DNA from 3 places in the Shinella yambaruensis genome. Region 2 is predicted to be linked to each of the others. Evidence: riboswitches for the same ligand, from Rfam matches in the RefSeq annotation. Region 2 holds a riboswitch; each other region holds the start of a gene.
The links. A riboswitch is a leader RNA that binds a small molecule or an ion and turns the genes downstream of it on or off. The one in region 2 is predicted to bind thiamine pyrophosphate.

Region 1: linked by a shared signal. The riboswitch ahead of thiB (thiamine ABC transporter substrate binding subunit) and the one ahead of thiD (bifunctional hydroxymethylpyrimidine kinase/phosphomethylpyrimidine kinase) in region 2 are both predicted to bind thiamine pyrophosphate.
Region 3: linked by a shared signal. The riboswitch ahead of thiC (phosphomethylpyrimidine synthase ThiC) and the one ahead of thiD (bifunctional hydroxymethylpyrimidine kinase/phosphomethylpyrimidine kinase) in region 2 are both predicted to bind thiamine pyrophosphate.

Annotation. Positions count from the first base shown of each region.
Region 1 covers NZ_CP150638.1:4,062,029-4,065,884, reverse strand. Annotated here, with positions in the region: gene thiP (thiamine/thiamine pyrophosphate ABC transporter permease) at 1-1,558, opposite strand, end outside; gene thiB (thiamine ABC transporter substrate binding subunit) at 1,560-2,567, opposite strand; TPP riboswitch at 2,606-2,716, opposite strand; gene WMC41_RS19830 (NAD(P)/FAD-dependent oxidoreductase) at 2,961-3,856, opposite strand, start outside.
Region 2 covers NZ_CP150638.1:4,588,104-4,591,959, forward strand. Annotated here, with positions in the region: gene dut (dUTP diphosphatase) at 1-76, opposite strand, end outside; gene WMC41_RS22345 (peptide chain release factor 3) at 170-1,750, shown strand; TPP riboswitch at 1,887-1,983, shown strand; gene thiD (bifunctional hydroxymethylpyrimidine kinase/phosphomethylpyrimidine kinase) at 2,026-2,835, shown strand; gene WMC41_RS22355 (LysE family translocator) at 2,840-3,457, opposite strand; gene WMC41_RS22360 (AraC family transcriptional regulator) at 3,543-3,856, opposite strand, start outside.
Region 3 covers NZ_CP150638.1:3,616,505-3,620,360, reverse strand. Annotated here, with positions in the region: gene thiC (phosphomethylpyrimidine synthase ThiC) at 1-1,365, opposite strand, end outside; TPP riboswitch at 1,458-1,574, opposite strand; gene WMC41_RS17705 (IS110 family transposase) at 1,720-2,646, opposite strand; gene WMC41_RS17700 (Bax inhibitor-1/YccA family protein) at 2,929-3,645, opposite strand; gene WMC41_RS17695 (anti-sigma factor family protein) at 3,677-3,856, opposite strand, start outside.

The sequences.
Region 1 (3,856 bases), 530 kb from region 2:
ATATCACGCCGAGCAGCAGCGCGATGCCGGCGGCGTCCGCCGTGCGATAGCTCGCCATGCGGGAGAAAAGCAGCCAGGGCAGGGTGACGAAGCCTTCCGCGCCGAAAATGGCGACGGCGCCGAGATCGCCGAGCGACAGCGCCATGGCGAAGGCGAAGGCCGTTAGCAGCGGCTTCTTCAGGGCCGGCAGGTCGATCCATCGCAGGCGATGCAATCCGGTGACGCCGAGGCTGAGCGCGAGCCGCGCGGTGCGCGCAAGATGGGTGCGATAGGCCGGCTCCAGCACGCGCACGACGAAGGGCAGCGCCATCAGCGCGTTGAGGACGGTGACGACGGCGGGGGCGAAGCGCCCGGTCTCGCCGAAAGTCCTCAGCACGAGGAACCAGCCCGTGGCGACGACGACCGGCGGCACGAGCAGGATGAGCGAGCCGACTGCCGGCAGTGCGCGGCCCATCAGCCGCGTCGCGATGCCCGCCTCGCCCGTTTCGGCAAGTCGCGGCACGAGCACGATGGGCAGCGCGATCGCGAGGCTGAGGCAGGCCGAGGCGAAGGAAATGGCGAGGCTGGTAAGGAGCGCCCGGTGCAGCAGCGGATCGAGCGCCAGTCGGACGAGATCGGCGGAAAGGCCCGAGACGAGGGTGGCGGCGAGCGGGGCGGCGGTGAAGAGGGTGAAGAGAAGGATGACAAGGCCATCGGGGAGGCGGCGCCCGCGGCCGTCGAAACGGCGGATGGCGCGGCCCGCCGTCATGCCTTCCTCGGGCGGGCGGCCGAACAGCGAGATCAGCCAGAGCAGGCTTGCCGTGACGAGGATTTGCAGGAAGGCGAGCAGCACGGCGCGCTCGGGGTCGAAATCGAAGCGCAGCGCCTGGTAGATCGCCACTTCGATCGTGGTCGCCGCCGGTCCGCCGCCGAGCGTCAGCACGATGGTGAAGCTCGTCGCGCAGAGCATGAAGACGAGGCCGGCGATGCCCGGCAGGACCCGCCGGATCACCGGCCATTCGATGAGCCGGAACACCGCGCCGCCGCCCATGCCGAGATTGGCGGAGGTCAGCCAGTATTCCGCCGGAATGCGGTCGAGGGCCGCCAGCAGGAAGCGCGCGGCGAGCGGCAGGTTGAAGAAGACGTGGGCGATCAGGATGCCGGCAAGCCCGTAGACGCTGAACGGGCTCTGCAGCCCGGCAAGCCCGAGCAGGTCGTTGACGACGCCCTGCCGGCCCCAGATCTCGATGACGCCGAGCGCGGCGACCAGCGCCGGCAGGCCGAGCGGTACGACGGACAGCCGGATGATCCAGACGCGACCCGGAAAATCCCGCTGCCGGGCGAGCGCCCGGGCGACGGGAATGGCGAGGAGGACGGACAGCAGCGTGGAGAGCGTCGCCTGCAGCAGCGTGAACCGCGCGACGCGTCCGATATAGGCATCGAGGAGCGGCGCGCCGGCGCCGGGGCCGGCATGGGCGAGAAGCACGGCCGTCGCCGCGCCGACGAAGGCGAGCACGGTGCCGAGGGCGAGGCCCCCGGCGACACGCAGCGTCCGTCGCTCAGTGCGGGCGAAGATCACGCTACCTGGCGCTCATCGCCGCCAGCCATTCGTCGATCCAGGCCTTGCGGTTGGCCGCGACCTCGTCCGACGGCATCAGGAAGGTCTTTTCCGGCTTCACCAGCGCGTCGAAGGCGGCCGGCAGCGGGTTCTTCGTCTTCGCGGCCGGCATCATCCAGTTGGTCTCCGGGATGATCGACTGGAAGTCCGGGCCGGTCATGAAGGTCAGGAATTGGCGGGCAAGGTCCTTGTCGTCGGCGGTGCGCGTCAGGCCGGCGACCTCGATCTGCACGTAGTGGCCCTCGGAGAAGGCGGCGGCCTTGTAGCGCTCGCTCTGTTCCGCGATGACGTGGTAGGCCGGCGAGGTCGTGTAGGACAGCACCATCGGCGCCTCGCCCTTGGTGAAGAGGCCGTAGGCTTCCGACCAGCCGGGCGTGACGGTCAGCACGCGGTCCTTCAGCTTGCCCCACGCCTCGCCCGCCTTGTCGCCATAGACCGACTTCACCCAGAGCAGGAGGCCGAGACCCGGCGTCGAGGTGCGCGGATCCTCGATGACGATCTTCTGCGAGGGATCGCCCTCGACCAGCTCCTTCAGGCTCGCCGGCGGGTTCTTGAGCGTCTCGCTGTCATAGACGACGGCGAAATGGCCGTAGTCGTAGGGCAGGAACGTATCATCGGAGAAACCGCCGGGCACGGTGAGGTCCGCCGGCGAAAGGCCGTGCACCTCGAAGAGGCCGGTCGCCTTGGCCTCGGTGATCAGGTTGGTGTCGAGGCCGAGCACCAGGTCGGCCTTCGTGCCCTCGCCTTCGAGTTTCAGGCGCGTCAAAAGTTCGACGCCGTCGGCGACGCCGACCCACTCGACGGTGCAGCCGCAGGTCTTCTCGAAGGCTTCCTTGACCTTGGGGCCGGGGCCCCATTCGGCGACGAAGCTCTCATAGGTGTAGACGGTCAGCGTCTTTTCCTGCGCGAGCGCGGGAAAGGCGAGGGAAACGGCGAGTGCCGCGATGGTGGAAAGAGAAGTCTTGCGCATCCGCGCCTCCTTGCTGTTCACAAAACGGGAGTAGGGCGCTGGATGTGCCGTCTAATCCCTCCGCCGGTACGAGCCGGATCAGGTTCTTCGGGTTGGCGAAACCGCCTCTCAGCCGGAGGAAAGAACCCCGGGCACCCCGTTAGAGCAAGGCAAGGCATAATCCTGCGCGAGGCGGCGCGCAAGGGGCAAGCGGAAGGCCGGTGCTGGCGCCAGGCTTGGTTCGATGACACACATCACCCCGCCTTCTGTCGTCATCCTCGGGTTTAACCCGAGGATCCATGCGTCATCCGCGACTGTGGATGGTCGGGTCAGGCCCGACCATGACGGAGGAGAGGTTGGCGGACTTCGCCAATAATCCTAGGGCTCGCGCAAGCGCGACTTGTCCATTCGGCCTCAAAGGCCGAAGGCGTCCTTGAACTGGTACCACCAGGAGCCGATGGTGGAATATTGCGCGCGGAACATGCGCCCGCCCGGGAAGGGGATCCAGGGCAGTTTCTCGAACTGGCTGAAACGCGAGAGGTCGCCGTCGATCGCCTCGCTGAGGATGCGGCCGAAGAGATGCGAGCCGGTGACGCCGTGGCCGCTGTAGCCATGGGCGAAATAGGTGTTCTTGCCGATCTTGCCCATCTGCGGCACGCGCGAGAAGGAGAGGGCGAAATTGCCGCTCCAGGCATAATCGATCTTCAAGCCCTTCAACGAGGGGAAGACCTTTTCGAGGTTCGGGCGAATCTTAGCCCTGACGTCGGCCGGGTCCGTGCCGCCGTAGACGGTGCCGCCGCCGAAGATCATGCGCTTGTCGGCCGACAGGCGGAAATAATCGAGGATGTAGCGCACGTCCTCCACGCACATGTCGCTCGGGATCAGCGCATCGGCGCGCTCGGCGCCGAGCGGCTCGGTGGCGATCATCTGGGTGGAGACCGGCATGACGCGCGAAACCAGCTTCGGCACGACATGGCCGAGATAGGCATTGCCGCAGATGACGGCGACATTTGCCGTGACGCTGCCCTTCGTCGTGTGGATGACGGGCTTTTCCGCCTCGTGCTCGACGCGGGTGACGGGCGACTGCTCGTAGATCACGCCGCCGAGCGTCTCCAGCGCCCTGGCCTCGCCAAGCGTGAGGTTGAGCGGGTGCATGTGGCCGCCGGTCGTATCCAGCATGCCGCCGATATAGGCGTCGGTGTTGACGAGCTTTCGCATCGCCGCCTTGTCGAGCATCTGGTGGTCGTCCATGCCGTAGCTCTTCCACAGCGCCTTCTTGTGCTCGAGGTCCTTCATGTGGGCAGGCGTGT
Region 2 (3,856 bases):
CGGGAAGCGCGATGCCCGCGCCATGCGGCAGGCGGAGAAGGCAGAGCGTGGGCTGGGTGGGGGCATGTGCGTTCATGCGCCCATAAGCCGGCCGCAGTCCCACCCCGTCAATTGCATCTTCCCGGCGGAGGCTGTAAAGACCGCGGCAACTCACAGGATATTGCAGAAAATGGCCGAAACCCTTGCAGAGGCGGTCTCCCGCCGCCGCACCTTCGCGATCATCGCACACCCGGACGCCGGTAAGACCACCCTCACGGAAAAGCTGCTGCTTTTCGGCGGTGCCATCCAGCTCGCCGGCGAAGTGAAGGCGAAGAAGGACCGCATCCAGACCCGCTCGGACTGGATGAAGATCGAGCGTGAACGCGGCATCTCCGTCGTCACCTCGGTGATGACCTTCGAATATGACGGCAACGTCTTCAACATTCTCGATACGCCCGGCCACGAGGACTTCGCCGACGACACCTACCGCACGCTGACGGCGGTGGATGCGGCCGTCATGGTCATCGACGCCGCCAAGGGCATCGAGCCGCGCACGTTGAAGCTGTTCGAGGTCTGCCGCCTGCGCGACATCCCGATCATCACCTTCGTCAACAAGATGGACCGCGAAAGCCGCGATCCGTTCGAAATCCTCGACGAGGTGGAGGAGAAGCTGGCGCTCGACACCGCCCCGGTCACCTGGCCGGTCGGCCGCTCGAAGACCTTCTGCGGCTCCTATCACCTGGCCGACCGCACCTTCCGCGGCTCGGACACGCAGGTGCAGCCGACGAGGATCGACGACCCGGCGGTGGTGGCGAAGAACCTGCCGGAAAACGAGCGGGCCGCCTTCACCGAGGAGCTGGAACTCGCCCGCGAGGCCTGCCGGCCCTACGACCAGGAAGCTTTCCTCGAAGGGCACATGACGCCGGTCTTCTTCGGCTCGGCGCTCCGCAATTTCGGCGTCCGCGACCTCATCAACGCGCTCGGCGCCTTCGCGCCGCCGCCGCGCGACCAGGTGGCGGACGTGCGCAAGGTGCATGCCTCGGAAGACAAGATGACGGCCTTCGTCTTCAAGATCCAGGCGAACATGGACCCGAACCATCGCGACCGCATCGCCTTCGCGCGCGTCTGCTCCGGCATGCTGGAGCGCGGCATGAAGGTGCGCCTTGCCCGCACGGGCAAGACGATCGGCCTTTCGGCCCCGCAGTTCTTCTTCGCCTCGCAGCGCCAGCTGGCCGATACGGCCTATGCCGGCGACGTGGTGGGCATCCCCAACCACGGCACGCTCCGGATCGGCGACACGCTGACGGAAGGCGAGGCGCTGGTCTTCGAGGGCGTGCCGAACTTCGCGCCGGAAATCCTGCGCCGCGTGCGGCTGGAGGACGCGATGAAGGCCAAGAAGCTGAAGGAAGCGCTCCAGCAGATGGCGGAGGAGGGCGTCGTGCAGCTCTTTTCGCCGGAAGACGGCTCGCCCGCCATCGTCGGCGTCGTCGGTGCGCTGCAGCTCGACGTGTTGAAGGAGCGGCTTTCGGCGGAATACGGCCTGCCCGTCTCCTTCGAAATGTCGCGCTTTTCCGTCTGCCGCTGGATCTCGTCGGACAGCGCGGCGGAGCTGGACAAGTTCGTCACCCAGCGCCGCGGCGATATCGCCCGCGACCTCGACGGCGACCCGGTCTTCCTGGCGCAGGATGCCTTCTCGCTGCGCTACGAGGCGGAACGTTATCCGGCGATCAAGATGGTCGCCATCAAGGAATACCACGTCACCAAGGCCTGAGCGGGCGGGCTCACCCGCCCACGATTTAATCCGCCACCTTTTCCCCGCTCTCGGGGAAAAGGATGCATGGCGCCGGTGGCAAACGCGCCGCGACACCACTTTCGGCGTGACAGGCGCCGCGTCATTTGCGAAAACCCGTTCAAGACAGGGGCGCCCGCCGCAAGGCGGGCTGAGAAGCACCCTTTGAACCTGAACCGGATCATGCCGGCGGAGGGAGTCGAACGGGTGCCGCATCGCCGCCACCCCGAGGCCGCCCCTGCCGGGAAGGAGGCGAGATGGCCGACACAATCGCAAACATTCTCTCGATCGCGGGCTCCGATCCCTCGGGCGGCGCGGGCATCCAGGCGGATCTCAAGACCTTTGCCGCGCGCGGCACCTACGGCATGGCGGCGCTGACGGCCCTGACGGCGCAGAACACGCAGGGCGTTTCCGGCGTGCATCTGGTTCCGCCGGATTTCGTGGCGGCGCAGATCGCCGCGGTCTTCGCCGATATCCGGGTGGATGCGGTGAAGATCGGCATGATCGCCTCGGCGGAGATCGCCGAAGCCGTCGCCACGGCCCTGTCGCCGCATCGCGCGGTTCCCATCGTGCTCGATCCCGTCATGGTCGCCAAGGGCGGGGCCTCGCTCCTGGCGCAGGAGGCCGTGGCCGCGCTGGTGCGCCAGCTGCTGCCGCGCGCAAGCGTGCTCACGCCGAACCTGCCGGAGGCGGCGGCCCTCCTTCGTGAGGCGGAGGCCGTGGACCGGGCCGGCATGGAGGACCAGGCAAGGCGGCTGCTCGACCTCGGGCCGAAGGCGGTGCTGCTGAAGGGCGGGCACCTGCCGGGCAGCGAGAGCCCCGACGTGCTCGCGACGCCCGATCGGCTGCACTGGTTCGAGGGCGTGCGCGTGCTGACGCGCAACACGCATGGCACCGGCTGCTCGCTGTCGAGCGCGATCGCCGCCGAGCTCGGCAAGGGGCAGGCGCTCGTCGATGCCGTGGCGGCGGCCAAGCGCTTCATCGCCGGTGCCGTGCGCCTGTCGGATGCGCTGACCGTCGGCTCGGGCCACGGTCCGCTGCATCATTTCCATCTTTCCGGCAACTGATCGGTCAGCGGTCGGCCAGCGCGAGCCGGAGGCTCATCAGGCCGAGAGCGGCGGCGAAGCTGCGCTGCATCCAGACGATGACCGCCGGCCGGCTCAGCACCTGCCGGCGCAGGCCGGCGGCAAGCGCCCCATAGCCGACGAAGACGAGGAAGGTGAGGGCCATGAAGACGCCGCCGAGGAAAAGCATCTGGCCCGTGGCATCTCCGGAGGCGCTCACCGGGATGAACTGCGGCAGGAAGGCGAGGAAGAACAGCGAGAGCTTCGGGTTGAAGATGTTGGTGAGGATGCCCTTGCGCACGATCCTCAGCGCATTGCCGGCCGGTGCCTGCTCCGGCCCGACATCGAGCGCATTGCTGTCCTTCAGCAGGCTCCAGGCGATGAACAGGAGATAGGCGACGCCGATATAGCGCAGCACCTCGAAGGCGAGCGCGCTGGCATGCAGCACGGCGGCAAGGCCGACCACGCTGGCGAGGATATGCGGAACGATGCCGAGCGTGCAGCCGAAGGCGGCCAGGACGGCGGCGCGGAACCCGCCGCTGATGCCGAGCGCCAGCGTATAGATCACGCCGGTGCCCGGCAGGAGGATGACGACGAGCGAGGTGATGAGGAATTCGGAAGTCATGTCTGGTTCCATGCGGGTTGAAAGGCAGCAGGGAACACCGGAAGGGCGCCGGGGGTCTTGAATGAAATTGCGGGGTGCGGGCCGCTCAGGCGCGCGCGGCGAGAAAGGCGCCGGGCGTATAGCCGTAGCGGCGGGTGAAATTGCGCGTCATGTGGCTCTGGTCGGCGAAGCCGGCTTCGATGGCGGCCTCGGCAAGCGGGGTGCCGGCCGCGATCAGCCGGCGGGCAAGCTCGGTGCGGCGCTGGAGCAGGTAGGCATGCGGCGTCAGGCCGGTGAGCCGGGCGAAATCGCGCACCAGCCGGAAACGGCCGAGCCCGCAATCGCCGGCAAGGTCCTCCAGCGTCACCGCCGAGGCCGGGTCGGTGTCGAGCCGGTCGCGGGCACGGCCGATGGCTGCAG
Region 3 (3,856 bases), 970 kb from region 2:
CGAGGTGATGTGGTCGTAACCGGGGGCGATGTCGGTCGTCAGCGGCCCGAGCGTGTAGAAGGGCGCCTCGCCGCAGGTCCTCAGCTGCTTGTCCATGTTCTCCTTGATCTTGTGCATCGGCACATGGCCGGGGCCTTCGATCATCACCTGGCAATCCTTTGCCCAGGCGATCTGCGTCAGCTCGCCGAGCGTTTCGAGTTCGGCGAACTGCGCGGCGTCGTTGGCGTCGGCGATCGATCCGGGACGCAGCCCGTCGCCCAGCGAAAAGGAGACATCATAGGCGCGGCAGATGTCGCAGATCTCCTCGAAATGCTCGTAGAGGAAGCTTTCCCGGTGGTGATGGAGACACCATTTGGCCATGATCGAGCCGCCGCGCGAGACGATGCCGGTGACGCGGCTTACGGTGAGCGGGATATAGGCGAGCCGCACGCCGGCATGGATGGTGAAATAGTCGACGCCCTGTTCGGCCTGCTCGATCAGCGTGTCGCGGAAGACCTCCCAGGTGAGGTCCTCGGCAATGCCGTTCACCTTTTCCAGCGCCTGGTAGAGCGGCACGGTGCCGATCGGGACCGGCGCATTGCGGATGATCCATTCGCGGATGTTGTGGATGTTGCGGCCGGTGGAAAGGTCCATGACCGTATCGCCGCCCCAGCGGATCGCCCATACCATCTTCTCGACCTCTTCCGCCATGGAGGAGGTGACGGCGGAATTGCCGATATTGGCATTGATCTTCACTAGGAAGTTCCGGCCGATGATCATCGGCTCGGCTTCCGGATGGTTGATGTTGGCCGGGATGATGGCCCGGCCGCTCGCGACTTCCTGGCGAACGAATTCCGGCGTGACGAAGTCGGGGATATGGGCACCGAAGCTCTCGCCGTCGCGGATGAGCGCCTCTTTGGCGGCCTTGCGGCCGAGGTTCTCGCGGATGGCGATGAATTCCATTTCCGGCGTGATGATGCCGGCGCGGGCATAGGCGAGCTGCGTCACCGCCTTGCCGTCCTTCGCCCGGCGCGGCCGGTTGCGCACGGGAAATTCCGGCGTCAGCCGTTCGCCGGTGGCAAAGCCGTTGTCTTCCGGGCGGATGTGGCGGCCTTCATAGTCCTCGGTGTCGCCGCGCGCCGCGACCCAGGCCTCGCGCAGCCGCGGCAGGCCGCTCTCGATCGAGACGACATGGGCGGGGTCGGTATAGGGGCCGGAGGCGTCGTAGACGATGACCGGCGGTTCGCCGGAGGTCGGGTGCAGCGCGATCTCGCGCATCGGCACGCGGATCTCCGGGTGCTGCTCGCCGGCTATGTGGATCTTTCGCGAGGCGGGAAGGGCGCCCGTCGTGACGGTGGGGGTGAGCTTCTGGGCGGCAATGTTCATCGTGAGGCTCCAAGTTTGCGGTTGGAGACCCAGTCCTAGAGCCGGAATGATGGAAGGACGCGTAGGCGGAATCCGGGTTGCGGATTTCGGGTTCTACAGCGCTTGCACCGTCCCTACGCCAGTATGAACTGGATCAGGTTCAACGGGTCACTGCGCTGCGAATGCCAGCAGTATCTCAGCCCCTTGTCGGGACCCCCCTGGTGAATGCCCTAAGCAAAGACGCTCGGGGATGATTTGTCAACATGGTAAAATACGTAAGTAAAATCTTACATTATATTGTGCGAAAACCACTCCTCCGTCATCCTCGGGCTTGACCCGAGGATCCACACGGCACCCGCGATATGGCAACTGTGTTCAAGCGAAGTTGGTTTTGTCGCGCTGCATTGCATTGAGGATCGTGATGAGCTTTCGTGCGACGGCGATGATGCCGGCCTTTGCGGAGCCTGTTCTGGCTGAGACGGCCTGATGAAAGGCGCGCAGGCGCGCTGAGGCCTTGATGGCGCCGAGGGCCGCCATGTAGAGGGCCTTTCGCACGCGTGGCCTGCCGCCCTTGATGCGGCGTCGGCCGGATCTCCTGCCGGAATCGTCATTGAAGGGGGCAAGGCCGGCAAGGCTTGCGGCTGTTTTGGGCGAAAGGCTGCCGAGTTCGGGCATATGGGCCAGCAGGGTCAAGGCTGTCACCTTGCCCACGCCGGGCGCGGAGGTAAGGCGGTGCGCCTGCTGAGCGAGATGTCCATTCTTCATCTGCTCGTCGATCGCAGCCTGGATCGAGGCGATCCTCTCGCCGAGGATGGCGATCATGGCCTCGATGTCGGCGCGGACGGCGGGATCGAAGGCATCGCAAAGATGCCGGCGCTCGGTTGCACGGGCATCGACGAGCTGGTCCCGGCGGCGGGCAAGGGCCGCCAGCCGCTCGCGCACCGGGCAAGGCGGCGCCTCGGCCGTCAGGCCGAACATGGTTCCCATCTCGCAAAGCGAGCGGGCATCGATGCGGTCGGTCTTGGCCAGCCGTCCCCGCGCTTCGGCAAAGCGCCGGGCCGTCTTCGGGTTGACGCGGGCAAAGGCGATGCCGGCCTGCGAAAGACACAGGCGCAGCAGCCGGTCGCAATGACCTGTCGCCTCGAAGACGACCAGGTCGGTGGCCGGGTCGAGACCACGGGCAAAAGCGGACAGCGCGGTCTGCTCGTTGGGGATGCGGCAGAACCTGGCCGTTTTCGGATCGAAGATGTCGATCATGTCCTTGCCGATGTCGCAGCCGATGAAGGTATGGTGTATCGTCATGGCGCCTGCTCCTGTGTGCGGGGTCTGTGGCGACAGCCCCGTGCAACTGTTCAGGTTGATGGGCGAAGCGGGAAGGGACCAAGCCACGCCGCGGCCTGCCGTCACAAACGGCGGCCTGGATCCTCTCGGCCTCCTTCCCGCAACCATCTTACATCAGACCAAACACACAGGATCCTCGGGTCAAGCCCGAGGATGACGCCGGGGGGAACGGAGTGCAGGCTTCTGACAAAAGAAAACGGCGGGGTTTTGCCCCGCCGTTCTCTTTGAAATCCCTTGCGAAAACTACTCGCGTTCGCCGGTGAAATTCAGCAGGAGCTGGAAGATGTTGACGAAGTTCAGGTATAGCGAAAGCGCACCGAACACGGCCATCTTCTGCTGCGATTCCTGGTCGATGTTTTCGGCATACTGTTCCTTGATGTTCTGCGTGTCCCAGGCGGTGAGGCCGACGAAGACGGCGATGCCGATCACGGAGATGGCGAACTGCAGCGCGGTCGAACCGAGGAAGATGTTGACGATCGAGGCGATGATGACGCCGATCAGGCCCATGATCAGGAACGAGCCGAACTTCGACAGGTCACGCTTCGTCACATAGCCGTAGAGGCTCGTCGTGCCGAACATGGTGGCGGCGATGAAGAAGGTGCGGGCGATGCTCGTGCCGGTGAAGACGAGGAACACCGAGGCGAGCGACAGGCCCATGACGGCGCAGAAGGCCCAGAAGGTCATCTGCGCGGCGCTGGCCGACATCGTCTGGATCTTGAACGAGAAGAAGAAGACGAAGGCGAGCGGCGCCAGCATCACCACCCACTTCAGCGGTGAGGAGAAGATCGGCACGTAGAGGGCCGGCGTCGAGCCGACGATGAAGGCGACGAGGCCGGTGATGACGAGGCCTGCGCCCATGTAGTTGTAGACGCGCAGCATGTGCTGGCGCAGGCCCTCGTCGAAGAGGGCGGCCGACTGCGCCTGCGCGCCGTAGCCAAATCGCTGTTGTACGGGGTCCATCGAATGTCTCCTTCGGTTTGGAAGCGGTTGATCAGTAGAGCGTGCGCGAGAGATCGCGCGCGGTTTGCGCCAGGTCGTCGGCCTTGCGGCTTTCCGACACAAGCGCATAGGCGACGTCGCCGATCTGCCAGTAGGCGGCCCGGGCATTGTCGGCGTGGAAGAGCAGGACATGCTGCACGGCGAACGAGCCGGGGCGTACCGCGAACAGCGA